Regions from separate parts of the Veillonella sp. LMAG:90 genome, predicted to be linked through region 2. Evidence: a T-box and tRNA genes for the amino acid it is inferred to sense, from the RefSeq annotation. Region 2 holds a T-box; the other holds one or more tRNA genes.

Region 1 (16,097 bases), 2.1 Mb from region 2:
TCATTATCAAAATTAACACGTGCCCCCCATTGGTTTGTTGCATCAGCTGTCATAGGATTAAGCCATGCACTACCTACAACTAAACTACTTACTACAGCAAGGCGCAACAAATCACCGGTTACCTTCATACCGGATTGTGATTTGTTTCTACTATGACTTTTTGCTACTTCCGAAACTACTACATAAGCATTTCGAACCTTACTCCAAACAACCTTATAAATCTTATTCATTACGACTACAACCTCCTCTTTTTCTTATTTGATTATTTTGAATAAAATTCACTTAATTAAATATTAAATAAAATGTTTCTTAAATCAAAAGAAAAAGCAAAAAAAATAAAGGTTCTATAATTTATTTTGGGGCGCTAAAGAGAAACGCTAGTTGCGTGTCCTCTTGGCGCCTACTTTTTTTGCACAAAAAAAGACATATTGAATAAAATCCGATACAATAAAGGTGCTAACAATTAACGAAAGGATGTTTATTCAATATGTCTAGTCTTAATTATATAGGAAAAATGCTCGGAATAAAAGATTCACATATCCAAAATATGAGAGAAACTTCAGAAGAATATGTATTACATGTGATGGTGCCGGTAAAACCTCATGTTTGTCCTAATTGCCATAAGGAAACAACGCGTATAAAAGGCTATACACATCGTACAATCCGCCACACTACAACCAATGAAAAGCCGATTCGCCTTATCTATCGTCAACGCCGGTATAGCTGCACTTGCGGACGCACGTTTAATGAAAAAACAGAGTTCTCTACGCGCTATCTTAGGACTACCCCCCGACTACGAGAAGTGGTCATTACTGAATTGTCAGAGGTAAAATCTCTAACAGCAGTTGCTAAACATTGTCATATTAGCGTAACTCAAGTTATTCGCATTTTTAAGGAAATTAACTATAGCCGGCCCAAGACATTACCTGCGGTATTATCTATTGATGAATTTAAAGGCAATGCAGCCGGCCAAAAATACCAGGTCATCCTTACCGATCCTACTGACCATAAAATACTGGATATTCTGCCTAAACGAGATACAGTCAAGCTAATACAGTACTTTTTGCAATTCCCAAGACACGTACGAAACAACGTAAAATACATCACAATGGACATGTCCCTCCAATTCCGCTCCGTCATGAAGCAATGCTTCCCTAAAGCTCATATTGTTGCTGACAGATTCCACTTAATCCGGCTGGTGACCTTTGCCCTTGAGCGAGTGCGTAAAGCTGAGCAAAATACCTTAACTAATGCAAGCCGAACCTTCAAAACGAATAAGCGAATATTGACTAAACATTTTAAGGATTTAACTGACAATGAATATGCAAAACTGATGGATATGTTTCACTATTCATCGAGATTACACCGTGCCTATATGCTAAAATATACCTTCCATACAGTGTTGAAATTTAAACGGAGGCGCGATATTCTAAGGTCCATAAATGAATGGCTTTCATTAGTTTTTGACTCTGAACTATCTGAATTTCAATCCCTCTTAAAAACGTTCTCCTCTTGGAGCGACGAAATTATTAATGCCTTAACCTTACCATATTCAAACGGCTTTACCGAGGGTTGCAACAACAAAATTAAAGTTTTAAAACGTTGCTCTTTTGGGATACGGAACTTCCACTACTTCCGAAACCGGATTTTATTCATCAATGCAAGAAAAGGACACGCAACAGTTATGTCGCATGTCCTTCCTCAAAGTGCATAGACTCTTTAGCGCCCCAAAATTTGACAAAGAGCCAAAATAAATCGTGCTCTTGAAAATGAACCACTTGTTAATCGAAAAACAAAATAAATCCATTTGACACGATTTATTCACTTCACAAAAACACAATATTTTCAAGCATTTTTCAAATATCCATCAACTCAAATACAATTCAAAAATTAATGAGATATTTATGAATCTATCTTAAGTATACCATTTCAAAATATTCGATGTAAAGAATTAATTATAAATTTATTTTTATAACCTTATTATTCATATTATCATTATCATCGATATGATTCGACATTTATCAATTAGCATCGAATTTCATAGATAAATATAGATAAATGCGAATATATTCATTTCTTTAATTATCAAATAGGTTTTAGGCTTATAGGACAAAAAGTGTGTGTGGCTTTTTTAGTTAATCCCAATAAATTGGAAATTCCGTGGACATATGAAACTCATTCCAGACGATGGCATCGCCCCATTGCGGTAAGATATTATCAGGACGGTTATTCCGCATTATCCTACGGTAAGTAGCAGCAATGGTTTTATCTGTAGGCATACATTTTAATATTTCAGCAACAGGAAGCGGTCTAGGTGAGTGCTCGTAACACCACCAATAGACCGCTTTTAATCGTCTTTCTAAGGATAACCCTCTGTGATCTCGTAACATCCCCCTAAGTTGCGCATTAACGCCTCCTTCCAGTCGATTGTTCGTTGTAGGTACGGTAATATCTACAAACGTCAGGTAGGTAAATAGAGTCTCATCTCTAATTAATCGTAAAAGTCCTGCCTCAGCTTTTAAGAGGCGTTCATGAGTTGCCCTTTGATTCCCATTTTCGTCGACTGTCATTTCACGTAAGAAGTCATCAAACTCTTCTCTCCAAGCTAATAATCCATCAATCCAAGTATAGGCATCATCTATCGATTGAATCTTAAATAAACGCTTTGCCAGTTCATATAAGGCCTTGCCGGCTATTGTTTTTGGCGCAGAGGTTGTATACCTTCTTACTTGCGCAAAAACATGAAATAAGCAGCGTTGATGGTTACTTGTCGGCCACCTCTTTGCTAAGGCCTTAGCAAATCCGGATCCGCCGTCTGAGATAACAACACGCGGAGGAGCAATACGGTCCATTAATGCCTGCCAAGCTCTAGAGTTCTCATATCTACAAACATACCAGCCTAATACATGGTCCTTACTACAACAAATAAGTACACAGAGCTTACGCGTTAGGTATATGCCGTCAAAGTAAAGCACATCATATACTTCCTCAATCTTTGGTGGGAGGCACCATATGGACCAAAATTTAGACGTTTTACGTCTAAATGTACGCCCTCTTCCAGGCATATGCTGCTGCAATTGTTTACTAAATAACCATTTCAAAAACAGCTTTAGATCATTACTATCAGTGTTAATTTTGTTAGTGAAAGCGACTTTACAGTGCTTACAAAACCATCGCTGAGAACCGGATTTCAATATACCGTGTTTTATACATTTTCGACCACAATCAGGGCAAACTACTTGTTTAATTTTAATCATCCTCCTATTTATGTTTTTATTTAGGAAGATATAATACCATTTTAGTCAGTAGTTATGTGGGTTCAAGCATGTTTTTACACACACTTTTTGTCCACCCTTTATCTTTGTCAAAAAAAGATAAAAGTGCTATAAACCCAGTATCTATCTAGGTTTACAGCACTTTTTACACACACTTTTTGTCCTATAACTCTGTTTTTACACACACTTTTTGTCCACCCTTTATCTTTGTCAAAAAAAGATAAAAGTGCTACAAACCCAGTATTTATCTAAGTTTGCAGCACTTTCTACACACACTTTTTGTCCTATAACTCAGGTTTTACCCCCCCCATCGATTTTTATCGATATCGTATTTTATAACCTGTTCCTGCATAAAAAAACAGCCACTGTGAGTACAGTGAGCTGAAAGTAAAACGCTATCAATATTAACTATTATTTTGTGAAATTAATAAACTTTTGTAAACTAAAAATTCAACGTTTCGTTTACGAAGCATTCCTTATTTTCGAGGCACATTAATTTCGCATTAAAAACAAAAAAGCACTTGATTTTTCAAGTGCTTTTTCTAAAGTTTCTGGTGGACGATGACAGGATCGAACTGCCGACATCCTGCTTGTAAGGCAGGCGCTCTCCCAGCTGAGCTAATCGTCCATATGTGGTGACCCGTGGGGGAATCGAACCCCCGATACCGCCGTGAAAGGGCGGTGTCTTAACCGCTTGACCAACGGGCCACATTGGCTCCCCGAGTAGGACTCGAACCTACGACCGATCGGTTAACAGCCGATTGCTCTACCGACTGAGCTATCGAGGAATGGTACAAGAGATATTTTATACTAAATTCAAAGTAAAAGCAAGTACTTTTTTATTAAATTTTTACAAATTCCATACGTATTTTAAATATGTTGCAAAAGTCACACATTTCGGGCTTTTATTAAACCTTTGTTAGGCTTTTATTAGGCCTTTATTGTTCTTTTCCGCCCCTGAAATCCCGACTATATGATTGGTAATTTCACTAAATCCGCCCGCCTAAATCTGCCTGCCCAAACCACGCGCAAAAAAAGCGGTCAGGCATTACTTACCTGACCGCTCTTACGCTGAGTATACTTCTTTCATTATATTATTTAGCAAGGTGGCTACGCATAGCCTGTTAGACAGTCATACTTAGCGTTGTATAAGTTGTACGGACTCAATCAGTACTCACTACTGTTTGACCGTTAAAAGCAAAGTGTAAAGATTCTTAAAGCTGTAGTCAGCTGTTAATTCAAATTAAACGAGTTTGCTCCCGTTATTATCAGCCGTTGAAACCACGAAGTTTGCTGGCATCAACCAAACGTTTCAAAGCTACCATGTAAGCAGCTAAACGAGGATATACTTTGTACTGTTGTTGCATTTCCCAAACTTCTTCAAAGCTCATTTTCATGTTCTTTTCGAGGCGAGCATTTACTTCGTCTTCATCCCAGTAGAAGCCGGCTTTGTTCTGTACCCATTCGTAGTAAGAAGTTACTACGCCGCCACCGTTTGCCAATACGTCAGGAATGATTTCGATGCCTTTTTCAAAGAAGTACAAGTCAGCTTCATTAGTTGTAGGGCCGTTAGCACCTTCCAAGATAGTTTTAGCTTTAACTTCTTTCATATTGCTGCCGTTCAATTGGTTTTCCAAAGCAGCGAGGTATAATACATCTACGTCGAGAAGTAATAATTCAGGGTTAGGAATACGAGTCATGCCGGCTTCTTCGTAGCCTTCCAAGGAACGGCCATGAGAGTTGGCATATTCGTAAGCTTTTTCAACGTCGATACCGTTTTCATTGTAAATGGAACCATGAACGTCGCCGATAGCAACGATTTTAGCGCCTTCACGATGCATCAATAAAGCACCAACGCTACCTACGTTACCGAAGCCTTGAACAGCGATAGTTACGTCGCTCATTTTCTTACCTTTCTTTTCAAGGTAGCTCTTCAACGTAAACATGCAGCCACGGCCGGTTGCTTCGTTACGGCCTTTGGAACCGCCAACGGCCAATGGTTTACCGGTTACAACGCCCGGGGACCATACGCCTTTTAATGTGGAGAATTCATCCACAATCCAAGCCATAATCTGAGGATTAGTGTTAACATCAGGAGCCGGCACGTCAGTGTCAACGCCGATGATTGGCGCAATTTTACGAACAAAACCGCGAGTTAAGCGTTCTAATTCGCGTTGGCTCAATTTCTTAGGATCTACTTTAATACCGCCTTTACCGCCACCGTATGGAAGGTGTGCGATAGAGTTTTTGATTGTCATCCAAGCTGCCAAAGCACGAACTTCGTTTTCATCGGAATCAGGATGGAAACGGAGACCACCTTTAGCGGCGCCCATAATTGTACTATGTTGCGTACGATAACCGCTGAAAACTTCAATATGACCATCGTCCATTTGTACCGGTACGGCTACTTGCATTTCCCGTTCAGGATGACGGATAACTTCATAGTCGTTTCTCGTCAAACCTAATTTTTCGGCCGCTTGGTCAAGTGTGTTAAGCATGTTTTCGTAGGGATTATAATTTGCCATAATAATCGTGTCTCCTTTTTACGCATACACTATAAAATCAAAGATTCAACATTACAAATCTATGTCTTGTATACACTATACCACAGCCCCAAGTTATTAACCATGTATTTTTCATATGAGGCATTTTTATCATAACTATTACGCATGATTTATAAAGGATAGAAAATAAAAGAGTCCGCCTTGATTTTTTAAGGCGAACTCTTACTATTTTTATGTATATATGACAATTCAATATAGATAAAACTCCATAAAGAACCGTCTTTTTGACCATTCTATAGAGTATAAATCAAAAATCCCTGTCAAAAACTATACTTCTACGGTGATTAAAGATTAATTTCCAACTCAACCGGGCAGTGATCGCTGCCGAAAATATCCGGATGAATTTTAGCTTCCACAATATCCTTATCGAGACGTGCGGAGGTAATAAAATAGTCAATTCTCCACCCTACGTTCCGATCGCGGGCTTTGCCCATATAGGACCACCAGCTGTACGCATCGGTCACGTCCGGATAAAGTTTACGGAAAGTATCGGTGAAACCGGCATCTAACAACTCCGTCATTTTCTCACGTTCTTCGTCGGTAAAGCCGGCGTTTCTCCGATTTGTCTTAGGATTTTTTAAGTCAATTTCATTATGCGCTACGTTTAAATCACCGCAAAGAATAACCGGCTTTTTCGCATCTAATTCCAACAAATAGGCGCGGAACGCATCTTCCCAAGTCATACGGTATTCCAAACGAGCCAATTCACGCTGGCTGTTCGGCGTGTAGCAGGTTACGAGATAAAAATTATCGTATTCCGCCGTAATCACGCGCCCTTCCTGATCGTGTTCTTCAATGCCGATACCGTTCGTTACATTTAACGGTTTCACACGTGTGAAAAGGGCCGTACCGCTGTACCCCTTTTTCACCGCACTGTTCCAATACTGCTCATAGCCCGGCAATTCCAACTCGATTTGGTGTGGCTGCAACTTCGTTTCCTGCAGGCAAAACATATCCGCATCAAGTTTTTCAAAACTTTCCATAAAACCTTTCGTTACCGCGGCGCGCAGACCGTTAACATTCCAAGAAATTAATTTCATCAAAGACTCCTTTCATAAGAAGCTGAGAGCTTCCTTAATAAGCATACTACTATACAGGCTTTAGCTTTAGCTTTAACTTCGGCTTTGGCTTCAGCTTTAGCTTAACCTTAACATCTATCATTTAACTTTATGTTCAACATCAACTGTCTTTTCTGTATTCGAATCAACTGCTTCGCCCCGTGCCGCCGCTGCTTTGGCCGCTTTGGCCGCTTCTTCAGCCTCTATTTCCGCCTCTTTACGGGCAAAATAAGCTTCTAATTTTTCACGGCGAACCTTACGAGTCAACTCAAATGCCAACGAGAACAACAGTAACACAACGGCAATTAAATTGGTGGTCGTAAAACCATGTGTATATATGTGGTACAAAATATAGAGAAATGCAATTATCAATAAAGCTCGCTGCAGTCCAACCATGACTAGCTCCTTTCATCGCCCCAAGCGGGATTAATCCTTCGCATACGGGGTTATAACCAACTCACCATGCACGAGCTCGGCCATATATATATCCGACGGTTGATAGCCTTGCTCTGCTACGTTCGTTTCTAACCACTCTCTATCTCTTTCGATTAATGACAATACATTTTCATCTATCTGCCCGTCAACGATTAACGGATAATGTACCGAATCTTCCCCAAATTTAACTACCGTCAATTGCCCGTTTTGTTCTAAAACGGCTCGTTTTACTTCGCCTACGCGCGTTACCCCATTGGCGCGCAGTTTTAAATGTAAGTCACCGGCACTGACGCCGTTGCGCATACAATCTTCTACTTGAATTTTACCATAATCCACCACGATTGTGGGCGTACCGTCTACGATACGTTTCACATGGTGATTATAGGCCGACAAATAGCGAAGCGCCATAACAACGATAGTCCATCCGATGAGAACCAGCAAAAATTGCAAGACTCCAATGGCTTCGTTATAAATAACACCCCCTATAATACCGCCAAGCACGTAGTTCTGCACCTGATCAATAGCCGAGTTCGGAGCCAAATTCCCCTTGCCCATTAAATTGATTTGCAGTACCAAACACAATATGCCCAGCACCAGTTTTATCATAATCAACGTATAACCCGTTATCATGTTTGCTTTACTCCTTCACCACATCTATGACTTTAATCTGCGAATCTATCACGTGTACCTGCGTCAATGAATAGGCTCCGTACCCTTTGATAAAATGGGCCCGATAAAAACGATTGCCCGCACTGACTATTACGTCATCATCAAGATGGGTTGAATTAACCTTCACATCTTCCTTATTCGTGCCCAAACGCTCCGATACAGATACGATAAAACTAGCCATGCGACTGCTTTCTTCCGAGTTTCGCATAGAGGAATCATATTCACTCCAACGAATGCCCAAAATAAACACAATCAGCAGCGATAAAAGAATTGTCAAATCGCGATAACGACTATTCAAACGATGGCGCATAAATAAGATACTGACCCCCAACAGCGCCACCAAGAGTATAAATGATATACCATATTGCAAAAGGGCGTTAAACTGCCCTTGTTGCACGATATAGGCATAAGTATAGAAATTCAAACGTACTCACCTCTGTCACATTAATGATTCATCGTAAACAGCGCGTGCGCCGCCGATATATTTAGGCCGTACGCGGCCGGCTGTCACATGAGCTTCACCGATTGTTTTTACGCCTAAGCGAACCGGCACGGCTACCGGTTTTAAATGCATGCCGATCAGCGTATCGCCAATATCAAGGGCCGCATCAGCCTCTACCCGTTCAACCACAACCGGCGCCGCAAAGTGCTTATACGCTGCCATCGAGGCAGCACCACCGGCGTGAAGTTGCGGCACTGCATTACAAATCGGCCAATTATGCCGATTAGCTACCGACTTTTCAAGTACCAAGGCGCGATTCAAATGTTCGCAGCATTGCACGGCCAAAGAAATCTTCAGCGGCTCTAAAACGGCGGCGGCTGCCTTAATAATTGTTTCACCCACGTCCGTTGCCGAATCTGTACCGATACGGCTTCCTCGCACTTCACTGGTGGAACAACCGATAACAAACAGATCACCGGCTTCCAGCTTGGCAACGGTCACCAATTCCTTCACCGCCGCCGTCACTGCTTCACCGATAGAACGCAACAATTGTGCTTCATCCACCGAGGTTAATTCATCCTTCGCCATTATACCCCTTCTTTCTGTGCGGACTCTTTTAATACATACGCATAAGCCCGCTTATAACCGGTTTCATCCGCTTCAATATAAACGCCTTGAAGCTCCGGTGCAAAACCCGGTAATTCATTAATGCCTTCTTCAAGGGCCACGAAATAATCACGAGCCGCTTCCGACCAAAGTTCACCCGGCTGCACGCAAATAACGCCCGGCGGATACGGCAAGGCCCCTTCAAGCGCCATGCGACCCACACAGTCCGCAATCGGAATCAATTCCCCTTCACCGCGTACAAAATCAATATTCGCCGCCTGCGGTGTTTTCACATAGGTAGGGAAATACTCCCGTTTAAATAATTTCTGTTGCAATTCACTCACACGGCGCACTTTATAAAAGTCATGCATTTCTTGGCACAGCTGACGAATCGTATAGCCGCGATAGCGGTCGATGTTCTGCGTATATACACTCGGCAAAACATCCTGTAATGACGCGTCCGCTTCGATGAGCTGCTCAAAACGCAACAATTTAGCAATGAGTGCATCCATTTTGGTGTACGACTCGGCCGGTGTGAGCAAGAATAAAATCGTATTGAGGTCACATTTCTCCGGCACGACCTGATGCTCGCGCAAATAATTTGCCAAAATTGTGGCCGGAATGCCAAAATCCTCGTATTCACCGGTTTCCATATCGATGCCCGGTGTTATGAGCTGGAATTTACAAGGGTCGATGAAATATTGCCCTTCGCCGTAACCGCTGAAGGAATGCCATTTCGCATCCGGCTCAAAGGCAAAGTACGACACATCATCGGACATAACTTCCGTTTCGCCGTCTTCCCACGCTTTACCGTGAACCGTCGGCGGCACGAGAGGCCGTAAATACTTACAGTTGCGCAGCACCGTTTTACGGGCTTCGATGCCCACCATAACACAGTCACGCCATAAAGCTCGGCCGCCTTCACCGGCGTGAATTTTCGCATTCACATCGAGGGCCGCAAAGAGCGGATAGAACGGCGATGTGGAGGCATGCATCATAAAGGCGTTGTTAAAACGCTTCTGATTCACATAACGGGCTTGCCCACGGATATGCGAATCCTTTTTGTGAATTTGTGATGTTTGTGAAAAACCCGCCATTTGTTTATGCACGGACTGAGTTACCAAAATGCCCGGATCGTCAGGACCGAGTTCCAAAAGTAGTGGTGAACAATCTTTCATCATCGGAATGAATTGTTCATAGCCTACCCAGGCGGAATCAAAGAGAATGTAGTCACATAAGTGACCGATTTTATCGACTACTTGGCGCGCGTTATAAATCGTGCCGTCATAGGTACCAAGCTGAATTACCGCCAAACGAATCGGACGCTCAGCCTTGGCTTTTTCAGGAGCACGTTCCGCAATGCGCTCACGCAGGAAGGTTTCGTCAAAACAAGCTTCCGGAATACCGCCGATGGAGCCGAACGGATTGCGAGCCGTTTCCAGATACACCGGAATGGCACCGGCCTGGACCAAAGCGCCGTGCGATACGGATTTATGATTGTTGCGATCATAGAGCACGATATCGCCGGGAGCCAATAAAGCGTTGAGGACTACTTTATTGGACGAGGACGTACCATTGAGTACAAAATAGGTTTTGTCCGCATTAAATACCTGCGCCGCATGCTCCTGAGCCTCCAGCGCGTAGCCTTCATGAATGAGCAAGTCGCCCAGTTGAACGTCCGCATTACATAAATCACTGCGGAAAATATGTTCACCGAAATAATCGTAAAAAGCGCGGCCCGCCGGATGTTTGCGGAAGAACTGCCCCCCTTGATGGCCCGGACAGTCAAACTGGGAATTGCCCAGCTCTACATAGCGTCTCAAAGAACGGAAAAACGGCGGTAACGAGCGATGCTCATAATTTTGAACAGCCGTTTCGAGGCGTCGAATGTAGAATTCACGTTCCGACGGCTCATCGTCTAATACCGCATAGGCATCGCGCAATACGGTGTCCTCCGCCTGCGATACTTGGTTAGGGCTTAAGCCTTCCATACCGGTGCCTGTGCGCACCACAAATACAGGAATGTCAAACACCTTAACCGGCGTACTCTTTAATGTATCTATCTCGCAGTCACAAATAATAACTGCGCCCACATTGGTAAAATCGGTTTGATGCGGCCGAATAACGTCACGTTTCGTCAATATACCGACTACTGATTCCGCCTGTTCTGATACTACTACTTTTAACTCGGTCATATACAACCTCCTTTATCTTCGTCACAAGCAGCCTTTGCTGCCAGCCATATGTCTAATACAATCGCCGAGACGTTAACTATTGCCGGCAACCGCTACACGATACGCAGCCACTCATGTGGGCCACTTCATATTCAAAAAACTCTTACTATTTATTATACCCTATTTTTCTTCTTTCGGTATATTTAATGCTTTGAATAAATCAACAAAAGGGGTATTATAAAGTTATATATACTCGTTATAAAACAATCATGACATTACACTTTCAAGATTCTATGCCTATAGCAGAAAGGGTTTGCCTTATGAATATCATTATTGAAAACGGTCTTATTTGCACAGCCACCGATCATTTCGTCGGTGATATCGTGATTACCGGTGACACGATTACCGCCATTACCGCACCACATGCGGCCCGGCAAACAGTTGGCTCCGGCACTAACAATAGCCCTGCTGAACAGGAATTCCAAACAGTCGTCCCTATTAAAGATCAAGGCACCGACTACGAAATCATTGACGCCACGGGGCATTATGTCGTGCCCGGCGGCATCGATCCGCATACTCATTTTGACCTGCAACAATCGCCGAAACATCGCGCCTGTGACGACTTTTTACATGGTGGCATCGCGGCGGCCTGCGGCGGTACAACTACCATTATCGACCACATAGCCTTCGGTCCTGCCGGCTGTTCCTTACATCATCAATTCGATGTATATCGCGACCTCGCCAAAGATTGCCCCGTGGATTATAGCTTTCACGGCGTTTTTCAACATGTTGACGATTCCATTTTAAAAGAAATCAATGAACTTGTAACCAAAGAAGGATTCCCATCTTTTAAAGCTTATACCACCTATGGTTCGCCCATGCACGAACCGGAACTCTTTGCCTTGTTGGAACGTTTAAAGAAATGCGGTGGTCTTTTGACCGTCCATGCAGAAGATGACACGATTACCAATACACTGCGTAATCGTTTGACCAAGGAAGAATTGCTGCCTATCGGCCACGCCTTGACGCGCCCTAATACGGCCGAGTCAATCAGCGTAAATACCGTTATCGGTCTCGCCCGCGTTGTCGGTGACGCACCGGTCTACTTAGTGCATATGTCGGCGCACGAAAGCCTCAGCGAAATCCGTCTTGCCCGCCAAGAAGGGCAAGCCAATATTTATGCCGAAACCTGCCCGCAGTATCTTTTCTTAACAGATGATAAATTTAAAGACGGCGGTCCCATGGAAAGCATTAAATATATGCTGGCACCGCCCCTTCGTAAAAAAGAAGACCAAGACGCGCTGTGGCAGGGCTTACAGGACGGCACGGTCCAGGTGGTTGCCACCGACCACTGTCCATTTACCATTGCTGAAAAGCAAGCCTATGTGGACGATTTCAGAAATTGTCCCGGCGGCATCAGTGGTGTAGAAGAACGCATGCCGCTCCTCTTTAGCGAAGGTGTTTTGCAAAAACGCCTTACGCCGGAGCAATTCGTGCAGGTGACAGCCACTAATGCGGCGCGCATCTTCGGGATTACAAACAAAGGCGATATTAAAGTGGGCTATGATGCGGATCTTGTTCTCTTTAATCCTAACGAATCACGGACATTCCGCGCCGATAATTTAAAAACTACCTGTGGTTACTCCGCCTACGAAGGCATGACCGTCAACGCCACGGTGGCCAAAGTATTCCTCCGCGGCCAACTTATTGCCGAAAACAATACATTCTGTGGCAAAAAAGGGTACGGCCAATTACTCAAACGACATATAAAAGCAGCTGACAAATAAACCTCGGTTTACTACATATAAAACGTCTGACAAACAACCTTCGGTTTTACCCCGAGTCATACTTTTAAACATCAAAAAAGCCCCGAAGCGATAACAACTATCGCCTCAGGGCTTACTTTATTTTACATATGATTCAGCCTGCCTCAATTATTCAGCCGGTTCAATGGTGCCTTTAAATTTATCGGCAATGAACTGCTTAATCGCCGGGGAGTGGTAAATCTCAGCAATTTTTTTATACGTAGGATTGTCTTTATCCTTTTCACGAGCCGCTAAAACCATGACAGCCAACGGTTCATTCTTAGGTTCTAAGAAAATCCCCTGCTTAGCCACGTCAATACCGGCACTCATTACATAGTTCATCGGAATCGCTGCTACCGTCACATCATCAAGACTGCGTGGTAATTGTGCTGCTTCCAATTCTCTGATTTGTAAGTTTTTAGGATTGGACACAACATCAGCCGGCGTAGCTTTGAAGCCAACACCTTCTTTTAAGGTAATAAGACCGGCTTTAGCCAATAACGCTAAGCCGCGACCGCCATTAGTCGGATCGTTCGGAATAGCTACAACAGCGCCATCGGGAATTTCATCAACACTTTTCACCTGATTGCTGTATAAACCCATGCGCATCAAAATTGTTTTGCCGATAGACACTAAATTAGCGTTATTATTTTTGTTAAAGTTTTCCATAAATGGTACGTGTTGATAGCTGTTAAGATCCAAGTCACCTTCAGCCAACGCTTTGTCCGGTGTTACATAATCGGAAAATTCCACAACTTTTACATTGATGCCTTCTTTAGCCGCTTCTTTGGCTACCGCTTCCACCACTTCCGCGTGCGGACCGGCCGTTGCGCCGATTCGAATTTCCTTCGATGAGGAATCAGTGCCGCAACCGGCAATACCGATTGCCAAAATTCCCACCAACACAGGTGCTAACCATTTTTTTAGATTCATTTGTAAGACCTCTCTCTCATTTACACTGCCCTATGGGCCCCTCAAAAAGTATCTTGGCACTACATCTCGGGTTCTCAGTCCGGATGCAAGCAAACTCTCAAACCAACCGTTATGCGAACAATGATAACGCCAACTGCAGTTCAAAGAGTTTTGTAAACCCCACTTCGCCAAGCTTATTTATTATCCTACCACATAAACCGGAAATAAAAAAGTCCCACAATAACCTTTTTTAGATTATTGTGAGACTTTTATGTTCTTCCCAAAGGAGATTTCTATTGATAAAGCTCTAAACGCTCTATGTCAATCTAAATAAATAACTATTTAATAGCCGTTACCGAACCTTCTGCTGCGGCAGACTCTTCACGAGCAGGACCACCGGCACCGAGTCCGTCTTCATGAACGAATTCTTCGTGAACAACCGGACGTTTATTCATGCCAAGACCATAGTAGAACGCCGTAACAATAGCGATAAACAACCAACCTACCACTAAGGATACACGCGTATCTTCATTCCAAATCATACCGATAGTAACGAGTACCAAGAAGCCCAAGCAGAAATAGTTGGAATATGGATACAATGGCGATTTGAACGGATGCTGATCCATGATTTCTTTGCCCCAACGTTCTCTGAACTTGCGCTGTGCTCCGGCCAATACGAACCAGGATACCATAGCAGGGAAAACGCTGGCACTATAAATATATAAGAACAATTTGGAGTCCGGAATCAAATAATTCAACACAACCCCGAATACTAAGGAAAGCATGGATACATAAATACCGTTGCGCGGTACGCCCGATTTAGATAATTTCGCAAAAATCTTAGGGGCCTGACCGTTTTTAGCCAACGTATACAACATACGACCACAACTATAAATACCACTGTTGCAACCGGATAAAGCGGCTGTCAAAACTACAAAATTGATAATACCGGCAGCACTGGCAATCCCTACTTTAGAGAATGTCGTTACAAACGGACTGCCTACAAAACCCAGTTCATTCCAAGGATAAATACAAAGAATAATAAAAATAGCACCAACATAGAAAATCAAGATACGCCAAACAATGCCTTTAACCGCTTTTACCAAGGTATGACGCGGATTCTGTGCTTCACCGGCTGTAATCCCTACCAATTCAACCCCTTGGAAGGCTGCCGCAACAACGCACATAGCCGCCAACATACCGCCGAAGCCGTGCGGTGCAAACCCGCCATGTTCCCATAAATTGGAGAACCCGATAGGTACACCGTCATTACCAAAGCCGAATAAAATCATCATGGCCCCGATAACGAGCATAAATACGATGGTCCCTACTTTAATCAAAGCAAACCAGAATTCAAACTCGCCATAATATTTAACGGACGCAAGATTGGCTGCGACAATAATTGCCATAGCTACGAAAGCCGATACCCAATGGGGCAGTTCCGGGAACCAATAACTCATGTAAATCCCAACCGCCGTAACTTCGGCAAGCCCTACGGATATCCACATAAACCAGTAGCACCAAGCAGTTATATAACCGATATACGGTGAAATATAGCGATAACCATAAGCCGCAAACGAACCCGGTACCGGCTCCAAATACAGCATTTCACCCATAATACGCATAATTAAAAACATTACGACCCCGGATAAAGCGTAACACAATAATACGGCCGGACCGGCTGTTTGTATCGTGCTGGCTGAACCCATAAATAAGCCTACCCCAATCGTACCGCCCAGGGCGATCATTTCCACGTGACGGGGTTTTAAATTACGCTCTAAGTTTTTTCCCGATTCCATATTTTTACTCCTACTCTATGTTTCTAATTTGTCTCCTCTCTATATGTGTCATCTCCCTAAAACACTCTCCCTTTAACGCATGGCTCCTTGTTAGCGTAAAATAGCCGGGAAGCCATTGTCTGCTAAGGTAGCCAACAGACTGGTAACATGTTTTTCATTCATGGTTTCAATTTCCAAAGCTACATGTACATAGCCCACTTCAATGTCACGCTGACTGCGGTCATGATAAATACTCAAAATATTGGCATTGCTGTCAGAAATTATGCTCGTAATTTTGGATAAAACATGCGGTTTATCTTGTACCACAACATCAAAATAAGCCCGACGCCATGTTTTAACAAGGCCGTTGTTGATGATG
Region 2 (16,097 bases):
AATTGGGCGGCATTCTCGGTAAATGGTCGGAAACCGACATTCGTTTATTAAAACAATACGGTCATGGCCTGGGGATGGCATTCCAGATTACCGACGATATCATGGATTATGCTGCTACCGCTGAAACAACGGGCAAACCTGTAGGCAAAGACTTACGTGAAGGTCTCATTACCTATCCGTTATTATCTGTCATTAACGAGGCCAATAAAGCGGAAGTCACTAAAGCCGTGCAAGCTATTGCCGACGGTCAGGCGCCGGATGAACTGATTGCTTATGTGGCGGCTCAAGGCGGGGTGGCCAATGCAGAAGCATTGGAAGCCGATTATCGTCGTGATGCTCACGAAGCATTAGAGGCTTTGCCTGATTTTGCCGGTAAAGCTGTCCTTTATGAAGTATTGGATTCATTGGCTGATAGAAAGGTGTAATATATGGAATCGTTTCAGGTACGTGATTTTAATGACCCGAAACGAAAGCCTTCCTTGAATAGTGTTTTGGCGCAAAAAGAACGCCTAAAGGCAGCCGAACGAATTCGCCGCGGTGAAGTAAATGACGAAACATCGGCTGAGGAGTTGAAGGCTGTATCCGGTGATGTAGCGACTGTTGATCTTGCTGCGACTGAGTCGCAGTATACACCGCTGGAAGAGCAGATTATGGCTGAAAATAAAGCCATGTCCTTAGTAGGTCACCTGGGTGAACTGCGTAAGCGGATAATTATTTCGGTCCTCGCTATTTTGGTGGGCTTTTGTGTCGCCTATTATTATGTAGATGATATATTGGCCATGATTGTGGCGCCGGCCGGTAAGTTGTACTATATGCGCCCGACGGAAGCTTTTTTTACCTATATGAAAGTAGCTTTTGTGGCCGGCGTTATTGCAGCCTCACCGGTGTGGCTCTATGAAATATGGGTCTTTGTTATTCCGGCACTAACACAACAAGAGAAAAAGTTAACCAATTGGTTCTTACCGTTTGCGATTATGCTGTTTGCTATTGGCATCGTGTTTTCTTATGCTTTGGTATTACCGGTGGCCATTAAATTTTTCATTGGTTTTGCCACCGATGAATTGCAGCCCCTATTTTCTATCGGGCAATACTTAGATTTTGTCATAGCATTTGTGCTACCTTTCGGATTCATATTCGAATTGCCCATTGTTATGATTATTTTGGCCAAACTGAATCTGATTACGTCGGATTTTTTGCGCTCCAAACGAAAAATCTTTATCTTCCTGTCCTTTGTTATAGGGGGCTTCATATCGCCGACACCGGATATGTTTTCGCAGACTATGATTGCCATGCCGATGATTATTCTTTATGAACTAAGTCTTTGGATGGTAGCCAAGGTGATGAAACGGTAAGTAAAAATTGACAGGTTGGACATTTTTAGATATTATGAGTATAGATACAGTTGTTTAAATTCTCGTATATCAGGTAGGGCCTGATTACCGTATGATTACAGCCGTATTAATTGATATTTGTATAACAAAGCTGAGATAAGGAAAAATCTTCTCATAGCGTGGCAGAGAGCGTTGGTAAGGTGCGAGCAACGTACGTGAAAGGAAGAGGGTAGCCTTTGAGCTGACTTGATGAAGCAATCTTTGGATTGTGTGTAGTTTTGTCCGGTTAACCCCGTTAGAGGTAATGAGTGATTGCAACGGCAATAATCTAGGTGGTACCGCGGAAGTTAAGCCCTTTCGTCCTAATGGACGAGAGGGCTTTTTTTATATCATAGAGGAGGAACTTGAGATGAGTGAGTTCAAGAATTTAACAACCTATAATCCGGGGGAAATTGAGCAGAATTGGTATGAATTTTGGGAAAAACAGGGATACTTCCACGAAGAAGTAGATGAAAGTAAAAAGCCGTTCAGTATCGTATTGCCACCGCCTAATGTAACGGGGCAACTTCATATGGGGCATGCGCTCGACAATACCTTGCAGGATATTCTGATTCGCTTCAAACGTATGCAGGGCTACAATGTGCTTTGGATGCCGGGTACCGACCATGCCGGTATTGCTACGCAGGTAAAAGTAGAACAGAACCTCAAAGAAACAGAAGGCAAGTCTCGTTATGATCTTGGCCGTGAAGAGTTCGTTAAACGTGTTTGGCAATGGAAAGAAGAATATGGCAGCACTATTGTTAAACAGATTCGCAGCTTAGGCGCTTCCTGTGACTGGACCCGTGAACGCTTTACCTTGGACGAAGGCTACTACAAAGCTGTTCGCGAAGTATTCGTAAGCTTATATGAAAAAGGTCTTATTTATCGCGGTGAACGCATTGCCAACTGGTGTCCTAGTTGTCATACCGTTCTTAGTGACATTGAAGTTGAGCACAGTGATGAAGCAGGCCATTTATGGTTCATCAAATATCCTGTAGTCGGTGAAGAAGGTCGCTTCGTAACGGTTGCTACAACCCGTCCGGAAACTATGTTCGGTGACGTGGCCGTAGCCGTTAACCCTGAAGATGATCGTTATAAAGATATTATCGGTAAAACATTGTTATTGCCATTCGTAAATCGTGAAATTCCGGTAATTGCCGATGATTATGTAGATCCAGGCTTTGGTACGGGCTGTGTAAAAATTACACCGGCTCATGACCCTAACGACTTTGAAATGGGTCAACGTCATAACCTCGAATCTATCGTAGTTATGAATCTTGATGCGACGATGAACAGCGAAGCCGGTCATTTTGAAGACATGACCCGTGAAGCCGCTCGTAAACAAGTAGTAGCCGAACTTAAAGAACAGGGCCTCCTTGCCAAAATCGAAGACCATGAACACAGTGTAGGTCATTGCTCCCGTTGTAATACCATCGTAGAACCGCTCGTATCGAAACAGTGGTTTGTAAAAATGGCACCCCTTGCCGAACCTGCTTTAAAAGTTGTTAAAGATAAAGACATCGAATTCGTACCGGAACGTTTCACCAAAACGTACACTAATTGGTTAGAAAACATCCGTGACTGGTGTATTTCTCGTCAGTTATGGTGGGGTCACCGCATTCCTGCTTGGTATTGCGATGATTGCGGTGAAGTGATTGTATCCAAAGATGACGTTACGGAATGTCCTAAATGTGGCGGTCATGTTCATCAGGAAGAAGACGTACTGGATACTTGGTTCAGCTCCGCTTTATGGCCGTTTGCGACTATGGGCTGGCCGGAACAGACCAAGGAATTGGCTCATTGGTATCCGACTAGTGTAATGGTAACCGGTTATGACATTATTTTCTTCTGGGTAGCCCGCATGATTTTCATGGGTCTTGAATTTGAAAAAGAAATTCCGTTTAAACATGTATTCATTCATGGTCTCGTACGCGACAGCCAAGGTCGTAAAATGAGTAAATCTTTAGGCAACGGTATTAATCCGCTTGATGTAATCAACGAATACGGCGCCGATGCACTTCGCTTTACGTTGGTAACCGGCAATACACCGGGGAATGATATGCGTTTTTACATGGAACGCGTAGAAGCTAATCGAAATTTTGCAAATAAGATTTGGAATGCCGCAAAATTTGTTATAATGAACTTAGATAATTACGATCCTGAGTTTGTTCCTAGTGAAGAAGACTTTACGTTGGCAGATCGCTGGATTATTGATACCTACAATAATGCTGTGGCCACCATCACCAATAATCTCGATAAATTTGAGTTAGGTGAAGCAGCTGCCGGTGTTTATGACTTTATTTGGAACAGCTATTGCGATTGGTTTATCGAATTGGCTAAGCCGCGTCTTTATAATAAAGAAGGCGGTCGTGACCGTGCGGTAGTTCAATACTTATTGGTAACTATTTTGCGTCATATGCTCGAATTGTTGCATCCGTTTATGCCATTTGTTACAGAACACATCTGGCAACATCTCCCTCATGAAGGGGGAAGCATCGTAGTGGCTCCATGGCCAACGGCTTTACCGTTCGCTGATCAGAGCACCGCTGCTGCGCAAATGAACATCATGATGGATGCCATTAAAGGGATTCGTAACATGCGCGCCGAAATGAATGTACCGATGGGTAAACGCAGCGCTGTTATTTTAGCTGTCACTGATGAATCGCTCCGCACCATGGTAAGCGAACATCAAGATTACTTTAAGACTTTGGGCTGGGCTGAATCGGTAACTATTTTGGGTGCCGATGATGCGAAACCTGAAAATGCTACCGTAACGGTAGTTAACGGTCTTGAAGTATATCTCTTACTCAAAGACTTAATCGACGTAACCAAAGAACGGGAACGTTTGACAAAAGAAAAAGAAACACTTAAGAAGGAAATTGCTCGTTTAGAAGGTAAATTAGGTAATCCGGGCTTCGTGGCCAAGGCTCCGGCAGATGTAGTTGCAAAAGAACAAGCCAAATTGGCTGAATATCAGCAAAAACAACAAGCTGTTATTGAACGTGAAGAATTTCTTAAAACCTTATAGGAGGTAATCATGACGTACGCAGAGGCAGTGGCCTATTTAGACAGTTGTGCATCCTTTGGCATCAAACCCGGTTTGGAACGCATTCATGCGTTATTGGACGAATTGGGGCATCCTGAACGGGCCTACAAAACCGTCCATGTGACGGGGACCAACGGTAAAGGTTCCGTTACGGTGTATATCGATTCGGTACTCACCACCAGCGGACACCGTTCCGGTCGTTTCACATCACCCCATTTAATCAGTTATACGGAACGCATTGCGGTAAATGGTCGCAATATTACCGAAGAAGCGTTTGGTGAATTGATTGCAAAAGTAAAAGACGCTGTAGCTAAAATTGAAGCGAAAGGATCGGAATCACCGACTCAGTTTGAAGTATTGACGGCAGCTGCTTTCTTGTTCTTCATGGAACAGCAGGTTAACTATGCAGTCATCGAAGTAGGCCTCGGCGGTTTATTGGATTCAACGAATGTGATTTTCCCCGAAGTATCCGTAATCACCAATGTATCCATGGACCATCAGGCGTATTGCGGTAACACCCTCCGTGAAATTGCTACCCATAAAGCGGGCATTATTAAACCGGGAATTCCCGTAGTGACGGCGGCTCAAGGGGAAGCCTTGGCTGTTATTAAGGATAAAGCCAAAGAATTGAATTCTAAAGCGTATGTGTTTAACGAAGATTTTTCAATCAGCAGTCGCACTGTCACTGAAGATGGTCAGATGATTACCTTGGAAGATAAGAGTGGTCATAAAGATATGCTGTTTACCAAAATGGTAGGCGTTCATCAAGCTGTTAATATGGCCTGTGCCTTTCGTGCCGTTCGCGTTTTAATGGAACGTGATGAAGTAATCAGCGAGGAAACGTTGCGCGAAGGCTTGGCTCGGGCTCATTGGGCCGGCCGTTTTGAAATCATCAAAAAACTAGACCGTACCTTTATTTTTGATGGTGCCCATAATGCGGGCGGTGCCGAAGCATTCCGCTTAACGTATGAAGAAGTATTTAAAGACAGACAGAAAACGGTAGTGTTGTCCGTCTTAAAAGATAAAGAAGTCAAAACAGTTGTAGAGGATTTGGTAAACCCTTACGATACTGTAATTACGGTGCCGGCTCCGACGCCGCGCACATCCACACCGGAAGAATTGGCTGAATTTGTGCCGGGTGTAGCTCAGACGGCTCAAACTGTCAGTGAAGGCATGCAAAAAGCCATGGCCGCTACCCAGGCCGGCGATATTATTGTAGTAGCCGGTTCCTTGTATATTTTAGGTGAAGCAGAAGAGTGGTTAAAAGCTCAGTAAAGGATGAAGTAATGACAGGTGCAGTATCTATTGACGGGGGCCGTCCGTTGCAACATTATATTACACGACTCCTGTATGCCGTGGTGTTGGTTATGCCTTTACATCCGTGGCTCGGGGATGCACTGGTCATTATTGCTCTTTTGCTCAGCGTTTGGGATACCTTGCGTTACAGACCATTGTCAAAACCCGCATCGTGGCTTCAGTGGTGCGTGTTGGGCTTTATGGGGTGGAGTTTATTATCAGCCCTCGGATCAGCTCGGCCGATGTGGACAACGGCCAGCTGGCTTTATAATGTAGGCATGTACGGCGGTATTTATTTCCTCACCTATCGCTATTTGCGCGAGCCCGAGCAGTGGCGTGTTTTCTTGCGTATTTTCATGTGGTCGGCCTTCATTGTTTGTTTGGTTGGCGTCTATCAATATATGACGACGTCCATGGAATTATTAAAACAGTGGGTGGATGCGGCGCATTTTCCGCTCTTGAAGCGGCGCATGTTTGCTACATTGCAAAATCCGAATTTATTCGGTGAATATTTATTAATTGTATTGTCCATGGTAGGAACGGGAATTTTTCAAGGCCTTAAAGAAAAGCGTTGGCGCTTATTGGCCTGGATGGTGCTGATGGCATTGTTTTTCCTGATTTGTATGACCCTAACCTATTCGCGGGGCATATGGCTTAGCTTTGCCTGTGTTGTGGTGTATTGGGGGCTGACTATCGATCGGCGCTTGCTTTTATCGTTATTAATAATCCCTATTGTTCTTTTTGGCTACCATGGGGAAGTGGCATCAAGGCTTTGGTCCCTGTTCGACGGTAACGATACATCCGCTGTGTTGCGCTGGGCTTTATGGGACAGTACAACCTATATGATTGCGGATTATCCGATTCTGGGGATCGGTTGGGATGCCTTCTGGTTTGAATATCCACATTATAATTACTACATTCAGGCCCCTGATGTGATAATTTATCATGCCCATAACATGTTTTTAAATATGTTGGCAGAAATAGGAATTCCCGGCGCACTCTTCTATTTTGTCGCAATATATGGCCATGCTGTGTATGCTTTGCGTTTGCCGAAAGCAACTATAAGTAACATCGTGAAGTATGGTATCGGTGCCGTTGTAGTAGGCATAACGGTTAGCGGCTTGTTTGACCATGATTTGTTTAGTCATCAGGTATCGGTAATTTTTTGGCAACTCTTAGGTTGGGCTTCATCCGTTTTATATACTTATAAAAAACGGGGGAACAAACCACTTGAGAATGAACTGACAACAGATATAAAAAATTAATATATTCGATTAGCAAGTTAATTCGTGTACTTACTAAAGTCGCTGTAATTAATAGACAAACATTGATATATTGGATTGAAATATTCTGATGTAAATGATTAAAAAAATTGATAATCTAATTTATTGATAACCGATAATTTTAGATATTTGGTTAACAATAAACCTGAAAAAGTATAGGTATGATGAGATTAATTCATCATACCTATACTTTTTTGTATATGAAATATCATTTATGCATATTGGTTGACAAAGGAAAATAATTCTTCTAAACTTAGCTATAGTTTAAAGTATAATTCTTTAAACAACATCTAATTATGTCGATGAAAGAGAAGATTTTCGATACGGTAAACTGTGAATAAAAATAAAAAAATATTCACAAAAAAAGAGGATATTTTAAACTTTTGTCGAATATGTATTAGTGTTGGAATGCGGAAGTACAATTTAATGTCATTCAAACTTTTTAAAGGAGATGGTAGTGATGATTAACATCCTCGATCGCGTACAAGGCAGTGCTCTTCAAGCTAAAATCGTTACAGCTGAAGAAGCAGCTTTGTTGATCAACCCGGGCGACCATGTGGGTATTAGTGGTTTTACCCCATCCGGTTATCCGAAAGCAGTTCCTTTGGCCTTAGCTAAACGAATGGAAAGCGATCCATTTCAAATTGACTTGTGGACAGGCGCTTCAGTTGGTGATGAAGCTGACGGTGCTTTAGTTCGAGTTAATGGGATTGCCCGTCGTTTCCCTTACCAGACAAATGGTGATATGCGTAAAGCATTGAACGCTGCGAAAGTACGTTATAATGATATGCATCTCAGCCATGTAGCTCAGAATGTTCGCTATGGTTTCTTCGGCGACTGCGATGTAGCCATCGTAGAAGCTGTATGCATCCGTGAAGACGGTGGTATTATTCCTTCCACATCGGTTGGTAACACACCTACCTACATTCATAAAGCTAAGAAAGTTATTGTTGAAGTCAATGTATCGCAACCTATGAGTTTAGTAGGTATGCATGATATCTACGAACCATTGGATCCTCCATATCGTCAACCATTGCCTATTACAGGCCCTGGTAACCGTGTGGGTACTCCTTATATCCCATGTGATCCTGAAAAAATCGTAGCTATCGTACCTTGCGATATTACCGATAAAACTCGTCCTTTGGCAGCTATTGATGATGATGCTAAAGCAATGAGCCAACATTTAATCGAATTCTTCCAGAATGAAATTAAACATGGCCGTTTACCTAAGAATTTATTGCCGTTACAATCCGGTGTAGGTTCGGTAGCAAATGCTGTTATCAGTGGTTTGGCACAAGGTCCGTTCACTAACCTTTCAATCTTTACCGAAGTAATTCAAGATGGCATGTTTGACCTTATTGATGCCGGTAAAGTTGAAGTATGTTCCGGTACGGCATTATCGCCATCTCCGGACGGCTTAAAACGTTTCTATGACAACGTTGATTTGTACTCGAAGAAAATTATTCTTCGTCCGCAAGAACTTTCCAATAGTCCTGAATTAGCTCGACGCCTCGGCGTTATTGCTATGAATACAGCTATTGAATTTGATATTTTTGGTAATGTAAACTCCACTCATATCATGGGTAGCAAGATGATGAACGGTATCGGCGGTTCCGGCGACTTCGCTCGTAACGCATATATCTCCATCTTCTGTACTAATTCGGTAGCGAAAGATGGTGCTATCAGCTCCGTTGTTCCAATGTGCTCGCACATTGACCATACAGAACACGATGTAATGGTATTCTGTACTGAACAAGGTGTGGCTGACTGCCGTGGTTTGTCACCTGAAGAACGTGCTCGCTTAATCATTAAAAACTGTGCACATCCGGATTACAAACCAATGTTAGAAGATTACCTCGAAAGAGCCATTGTAGCGACAAAACACGCCCATACACCGATTTTGCTCGACGAAGCTCTTTCTTGGCATAAACGTTTCCAAGAAACTGGAAGCATGAAGAAGTAAAGGTATATTTAGGAGGATGATGAAAATTATGGCTAACGAAGCTCTAAAAGCTAATCTCGCCAAATACGAGGCAGAAGTTGCAGAAAAGATTGCTAAATTCCCAGAACGTAAAAACTTGAAGTACAATCGTTTATACACTCCACTTGACATCGAAGGTTTCGACTACGAAAGAGATTTAGGATTCCCTGGTGAATATCCTTACACTCGTGGTGTACAACCTACAATGTACCGTGGCCGTTTCTGGACAATGCGTATGTATGCCGGTTTCGCAACTGCTGAAGAATCTAACAAACGTTATCGTTACCTTATCGAATCCGGTGCTACCGGCCTTAGCTGTGCATTTGACTTGCCAACTCAGATCGGTTATGACTCCGATGACGCTATGGCTGAAGGCGAAGTTGGTAAAGTAGGGGTAGCAATTGACTCCTTGAAAGATATGGAAATCTTGTTCGACGGCATTGACCTCGGTAAAGTTTCCACTTCCATGACAATCAATGCTCCTGCATCCGTTCTTCTTGCTATGTACATTGCAGTAGCTGAAAAACAGGGCGTACCTGCATCCGCTTTGATGGGTACTATCCAGAACGATATTCTTAAAGAATATGCCGCTCGTGGTACTTACATTTTCCCACCAAAACCATCCATGCGCTTGATTACCAATATTTTCGAATATTGCTCTCAGAATGTACCAAAATGGAACACAATCTCCATTTCCGGTTACCATATTCGTGAAGCCGGTTCCACTGCTGCACAGGAAATCGCATTCACAATCGCTGACGGTATTGCTTACGTAGAAGCTGCTTTGAAAGCCGGCTTAGACGTTGATGCTTTCGCTGGTCGTTTATCCTTCTTCTGGAATGCTCATAACAACGTACTTGAAGAAGTTGCTAAATTCCGTGCGTCCCGTCGTTTATGGGCTCACATCATGAAAGAACGTTTTGGCGCTAAAAAAGCTAAATCCATGATGCTTCGTGTACATACTCAGACTGCCGGTTCCATGTTGACTGCACAACAAGTTGATAACAACATCGTTCGTGTAGCTTTACAGACTGCCGCTGCTGTAATGGGTGGTACTCAGTCCTTACATACTAACTCCCGTGACGAAGCTTTGGCTCTTCCTACAGAAGCTTCCGTACAGGTTGCTCTTCGTACTCAACAGATCGTTGCTTATGAATCCGGCTTAGCTGACGTAATTGACCCATTGGGCGGTTCCTACTATGTAGAAGCTATGACTAATGCAATTTATGATGAAGCTGCTGAATACATTAAGAAAATCGACGAAATGGGCGGCGCTGTAGTTGCTATTGAAAAAGGTTACATCCAGAAAGAAATTCAGGAATCCGCTTACAAATGGCAGATGGAAGTTGAATCCGGTCTCCGCACTATCGTAGGCGTTAACAAATTCCAGGTTGAAGAAAAACCTGTTGAAGGTCTTCTTCGCGTAGACGCTTCCGTAGGTGTTAACCAGGCTAAGAAAACTCAGCAAGTTCGTGCAGAACGCGACAACGCTGCAGTTGAAAAAGCATTGACAGCACTTAAAGAAGGGGCAAAAGATGAAAATGTTAACCTTATGCCATTAATTCTTGATGCAGTTCGTACTTATGCAACATTAGGCGAAATTTGTAACGTATTACGTGAAGTATTCGGCGAATACCAAGCTCACTCCACGTTATAATTCTCAAGTATAATTAGCGTAACGATTAGTTCGGAGGTAATCTATCATGGCAGAAAAACGTATTCGTGTATTAGTAGCAAAACCAGGTCTTGACGGTCATGACCGTGGTGCTAAAGTTGTAGCTCGCGCACTTCGCGATGCTGGTTTTGAAGTAATTTATACTGGTCTTCGTCAGACGCCGGAACAAATTGTTGCAGCAGCTGAACAGGAAGATGTTAATGTTGTTGCATTGAGCCTTCTTTCCGGTGCTCACAACACATTATTCCCTAAAATCGTTGAAATGTTAAAAGAAAAAGGTATGGGCGACGTTCTTGTAGTAGGCGGCGGCGTAATTCCTGATGCTGATATCCCTGGTCTTAAAGAAGCAGGCGTTGCAGCAGTATTTACTCCTGGCACTCCTACAGGCGACGTAATCGAATTTATCAAAGCTAACGTAAAATAAGATGTTTTTTAGTAACAGGCTCGGATTTTTACAAGTCTGGGCCTGTCACTATATAAGAAGGCGGTGCAACCAATGGATTTAGTCAAAGAACTATTAAACGGTTCCCGACTGGCCTTGGCGAGAGCCATCACTGCAGTCGAAAGTGAATATGATGAAGCAATCGACATTATGAAAGCGATTTATCCTAAAACGGGTCATGCTCGTATTTTAGGTGTTACCGGGGCTCCCGGCGCCGGTAAGAGTACCTTGACTGATAAAATTGTTAAACAATACTTACAGCAAGGTAAAAAAATCGGTATCGTTGCGGTGGATCCGACCAGTCCGTTCTCCGGTGGTGCCATCTTGGGTGACCGTATTCGAATGAATGATTTGACGTTAAACGAAAATGTATTCATTCGCAGTATGGGTACTCGTGGCAGCTTAGGCGGATTATCTAAGAAATCATCTGATGCAGTTAAGCTGATGGATGCGTTCGGTATGGATCTTGTTATTATTGAAACCGTAGGTGTTGGTCAATCAGAAGTCGATATCGTCAAAAATGCCGATAGCGTTTTGGTTGTACTTGTACCGGGTCTCGGTGATGATATCCAAGCTATTAAGGCCGGTATTTTGGAAATCGGCGATGTATTCGCCATTAACAAAGCTGACCGCGATGGCTGTGATAAACTGAACGTTGAAATTGAAATGATGCTCGACTTAGACTCCCGTGAGGTTAAATGGCGTCCTCCTATTAAACGTACCATTGCGAGCAAAGACGAAGGTGTTGATGAATTAGTCGAAGCGTTGGATGAACATTTTGAATTCTTGGAAGACAGCGACGAATTAACTGTTCGCCGTCAGGATAGAACAAGAAATGAAATTATCGCGATGATTAATGAACAAATCGGACGTCGTGTTGCCGATGTAGTGGTAGCGAGTGACGACTTTAATAGCCAAGTTGACGCTGTTAACCAGCGTCAAAATGACCCATATACAGTGGTCAACAAAGTCTTGGCAGATGTTTTAAAAATTTAATGATACCAGCCTTCTAAGGCCTATCAAATGCAAAGGAGATTTTAACCATGGCATTTAAAGTATTAAACGTAGATCACATCGGTATTGGTGTTAGTGATTTAGCAGCAACTAAAGAATTCTACAAAAACACATTAGGTATTGAACATCTTCCTGAAGATGAAGTAGTAGAAGAACAAAAAGTAAAAGTAAGCTTCTTCCCATGTGGCGACGCTGAATTGGAATTCTTGGAATCCACTACTCCTGATGGCCCTATTGGCAAATTTATCGAAAAAAATGGTGGCCGTAACGGTATCCAACACGTTGCTTTACGTGTAGACAACATCGAAGCTGCAATCGCTGATTTAATGGAAAAAGGCGTTCGCATGATCGACGAAAAACCTCGCTACGGTGCAGGCGGATCTGCTATTGCTTTCATTCATCCAAAAGCAACTGGTGGCGTTCTTCTTGAACTTTGCCAGAGAATGAAGTAATATAAGATATATAATTTATTTATATAAAACTCTATGGAGGTGTAGTGATGGCAACAGTCCAAGAAAAGATTGAGTTGTTACACAAAAAGTTAGAAGTTGTGAAACTTGGCGGCGGGGAAAAACGTATTGAATCCCAGCACAACAAAGGCAAAATGACTGCCCGCGAACGTATCGCTAAGTTATTTGACGAAGGTAGCTTCGTTGAATTGGATCAATTTGTTAAACATCGTTGTGTAAACTTCGGTCAAGACAAAAAAGAATTACCTGGTGAAGGTGTAGTAACCGGTTGGGGTACTATCGACGGTCGTTTAGTGTATGCTTTCGCTCAAGACTTCACAGTAGAAGGTGGCTCCTTAGGTGAAATGCATGCTGCTAAAATCGTTAAAGTACAACGTTTAGCCATGAAAATGGGCGCTCCTATTATCGGTATTAACGATTCCGGCGGAGCTCGTATTCAGGAAGCTGTTGACGCATTGGCAGGCTATGGTAAAATCTTCTTCGAAAATACCAACGCATCCGGTGTTATCCCTCAGATTTCCGTAATCATGGGACCATGCGCAGGCGGTGCAGTTTATTCTCCTGCATTGACTGACTTCATCTACATGGTTAAGAACACTTCCCAAATGTTCATCACCGGCCCGGCTGTAATTAAATCGGTAACGGCTGAAGATGTAACGGCAGAAGCACTTGGTGGTGCTATGGCACACAACAGTGTATCCGGTGTTGCTCACTTTGCTGCTGAAGACGAAGATGATTGCATCCAACAGATTCGTTACTTGTTAAGCTTCTTACCAAGCAACAATATGGAAGATGTACCGCTCGTTGATACCGGCGATGATCCAAACCGTATTTCTGAAGAACTTAACACATTATTGCCAGACAACAGCAATATGCCTTATAATATGTTAGACGTAATCTCTGCTGTTGTAGATAATGGTGAATACTATGAAGTTCAACCTTTCTATGCAACTAATATTATTACATGCTTCGCTCGTTTCAACGGCCAAAGCGTAGGTATTATTGCTAACCAGCCAAAAGTAATGGCAGGTTGTCTCGATATTAATGCATCCGATAAATCTTCTCGCTTTATCCGCTTCTGTGATGCATTCAATATTCCAATCGTTAACTTCGTAGACGTTCCTGGTTTCTTGCCTGGTACTAACCAAGAATGGGGCGGTATCATTCGTCATGGTGCGAAAATGTTATACGCTTATTCCGAAGCTACAGTACCTAAGATTACAGTTATTACTCGAAAAGCATACGGTGGTTCTTATCTCGCTATGTGTTCTCAAGACCTCGGTGCCGATCAAGTATATGCATGGCCTACATCTGAAATCGCAGTTATGGGTCCTGCAGGTGCAGCTAATATCATCTTCCGTAAAGATGCAGACAAAGATGAAAAAACTGCCAAATATGTTGAAGAATTTGCTACACCATACAAAGCAGCTGAACGCGGTTTCGTTGACGCTGTAATCGAACCTAAGGTTACTCGTCCTGCAATTATTAATGCACTCGCTATGCTTGCAAGTAAGAGCGAATCTCGCGCAGCTAAAAAACATGGTAACATTCCATTGTAATTTTTAGAATGTAAAACTTAGTTTTGATTTGGAGTATCAAAATTCTTATTCTTTATTGTTAGATAGAAAGAGGAATTTATTATGGGAGGAAACGAAAGTGCTATGAACCCGTGGCTATTTATGGCAATCAATATGACTGTCGTATTTGCCGTGTTGGCTGTATTAGGTGCAATCATGGTCATTACTCATAAACTTGACCCTACAAAAAAAAAGCCTAGTGAACCGGCCAAAAGCGTAGCGCCAGCAGCTGCTCCTGTGACTGCAGCAGCGCCAGTGGTAGCTAATGATGAACCTGTAGTAGCCGCTATTACGGGAGCCATCGTGGCTATGGGTTACTCGTCAGATCAAATTGCATCAATTCGTCCGGCTACAACCAGCCGTAACTGGACACTAGATGGCAGACTAAGTGGTAGATACTAGTCAAACGTAATCTAGGAGGTGTAAACATGAGCAAGACGGAATCTAAAACCGGTAGCAACAAAGTCAATGATGAAGTAGTTGCAGTAATTGCCAGCGCTATTAGTGCTATGGGTTACTCGGTTAATCAGATTGCCAGTATTCGTCCAAGTGTAAATATTTATAATTGGAAATTGGACGGACGTTTGCGCATGAGTCGTTAATTGTAATATTGTGATGAAGAATTAGCAATTAGCATTGAAGTTTATATGTTTGGAGGATAACAAAATGAAAAAATTTAGCGTAACTGTAAATGGTACTGTATATGATGTTGAAGTTAATGAAGTAAAAGCTGGCGGCGCAGCTCCAGCTCCAGCAGCAGCTCCTGCACCTAAAGCAGCTCCGGCTCCAGCACCTGCAGCAGCTCCAGCTCCTAAAGCAGCAGCTCCTGTAGCAGCTGGTGCAACTACAGTTAAAGCTCCAATGCCTGGTAAAATTTTATCTGTTGCCGTTTCAGCTGGCCAAGCAGTTAAAAAAGGCGACCTTTTATTAGTTCTTGAAGCTATGAAAATGCAGAACGAAATCTACGCTCCACAGGACGCTACTGTATCTGAAGTTCGCGTATCCGCTAACCAGACTGTAGCTACCGGCGAAGACATGGTAGTTTTAGGCTAATAAAATATTTGTAGTGAATTGTTGATTATATCAGTAATTAAGTTCTCTGAGAAAGGAGATCACACATGGATGCATTTATCGTAGCGGTCTCTTCAGTTTGGACAGACAGTGGGTTCGTCAACTTCAACTGGGGTAATGCTGTTATGATTTTAGTAGGTTTACTATTATTATACATGGCATTTGCTAAAGAATTTGAACCATTATTGCTCTCGCCAATCGCATTTGGTTGTATACTCGCCAACATTCCTCGCAATGGTTTTGAAGAAGGGGTTATGGCCCTTATCAGCGCCGGGGTTGCTAATGAAATCTTCCCTCCACTTATCTTCTTAGGTGTAGGTGCGATGACTGACTTCGGTCCTTTAATTGCTAACCCTAAAACATTGTTCTTAGGGGCAGCAGCTCAAATCGGTGTTTTCGTTGCGTTAGCCGGTGCTATGGTGATTGGTTTCACTGCACCACAGGCAGCTGCAATTGGTATTATTGGTGGTGCTGATGGTCCTACATCCATTTACTTGGCTACTAAATTGGCACCAGAATTACTCGGTGCTATCGCCGTAGCGGCCTATTCTTATATGTCCTTAGTACCATTAATCCAACCACCGGTAATGAAGTTGTTAACAACGCAGAAGGAACGTGAAGTTGTTATGGAACAGCTTCGTGAAGTTTCTCGTTTTGAAAGAATTGCATTCCCAATCCTTTCCACTATCTTCATTTCCTTGTTATTACCATCCATCACTTCCTTGTTAGGTATGTTGATGTTAGGTAACTTGTTCCGTGAATCCGGTGTAACTGAACGTTTATCCGATACTTCTCAAAACGCTTTGATCAATACCGTTACCATCTTCTTGGCAACAGGTACCGGTCTTACTATGAATGCTGAACACTTCTTA

Evidence for each region. The T-box of region 2 lies ahead of CCC71_RS09585 (valine--tRNA ligase). A T-box ahead of a tRNA ligase gene usually reads a tRNA of that ligase, here a tRNA-Val.
Region 1: it encodes a tRNA-Val, which carries the amino acid that the T-box ahead of CCC71_RS09585 (valine--tRNA ligase) is inferred to sense. The anticodon was not compared.

What each region holds. Positions count from the first base shown of each region.
Region 1 is NZ_NAND01000001.1:46,616-62,712, forward strand. It holds gene CCC71_RS00180 (S-layer homology domain-containing protein) at 1-230, opposite strand, end outside; gene CCC71_RS00185 (ISL3 family transposase) at 548-1,714, shown strand; gene CCC71_RS00190 (IS1249 family transposase) at 2,136-3,248, opposite strand; tRNA gene CCC71_RS00195 (tRNA-Val) at 3,828-3,903, opposite strand; tRNA gene CCC71_RS00200 (tRNA-Glu) at 3,909-3,983, opposite strand; tRNA gene CCC71_RS00205 (tRNA-Asn) at 3,988-4,063, opposite strand; gene CCC71_RS00210 (Glu/Leu/Phe/Val family dehydrogenase) at 4,544-5,800, opposite strand; gene CCC71_RS00215 (exodeoxyribonuclease III) at 6,124-6,879, opposite strand; gene CCC71_RS00220 (hypothetical protein) at 6,997-7,293, opposite strand; gene CCC71_RS00225 (DUF421 domain-containing protein) at 7,324-7,962, opposite strand; gene CCC71_RS00230 (DUF3290 domain-containing protein) at 7,970-8,425, opposite strand; gene CCC71_RS00235 (TIGR01440 family protein) at 8,441-9,031, opposite strand; gene speC (ornithine decarboxylase) at 9,031-11,244, opposite strand; gene hydA (dihydropyrimidinase) at 11,544-13,010, shown strand; gene CCC71_RS00250 (MetQ/NlpA family ABC transporter substrate-binding protein) at 13,158-13,961, opposite strand; gene CCC71_RS00255 (amino acid permease) at 14,279-15,739, opposite strand; gene ilvA (threonine ammonia-lyase) at 15,830-16,097, opposite strand, start outside.
Region 2 is NZ_NAND01000001.1:2,148,502-2,164,598, reverse strand. It holds gene CCC71_RS09595 (polyprenyl synthetase family protein) at 1-425, shown strand, start outside; gene tatC (twin-arginine translocase subunit TatC) at 429-1,352, shown strand; T-box leader at 1,476-1,699, shown strand; gene CCC71_RS09585 (valine--tRNA ligase) at 1,741-4,398, shown strand; gene CCC71_RS09580 (bifunctional folylpolyglutamate synthase/dihydrofolate synthase) at 4,408-5,691, shown strand; gene CCC71_RS09575 (O-antigen ligase family protein) at 5,703-6,977, shown strand; gene CCC71_RS09570 (acetyl-CoA hydrolase/transferase family protein) at 7,456-8,958, shown strand; gene CCC71_RS09565 (acyl-CoA mutase large subunit family protein) at 8,987-10,633, shown strand; gene CCC71_RS09560 (cobalamin B12-binding domain-containing protein) at 10,680-11,075, shown strand; gene meaB (methylmalonyl Co-A mutase-associated GTPase MeaB) at 11,148-12,089, shown strand; gene mce (methylmalonyl-CoA epimerase) at 12,137-12,559, shown strand; gene mmdA (methylmalonyl-CoA decarboxylase subunit alpha) at 12,607-14,136, shown strand; gene mmdD (methylmalonyl-CoA decarboxylase subunit delta) at 14,218-14,556, shown strand; gene mmdE (methylmalonyl-CoA decarboxylase subunit epsilon) at 14,583-14,756, shown strand; gene mmdC (methylmalonyl-CoA decarboxylase subunit gamma) at 14,821-15,207, shown strand; gene mmdB (methylmalonyl-CoA decarboxylase subunit beta) at 15,273-16,097, shown strand, end outside.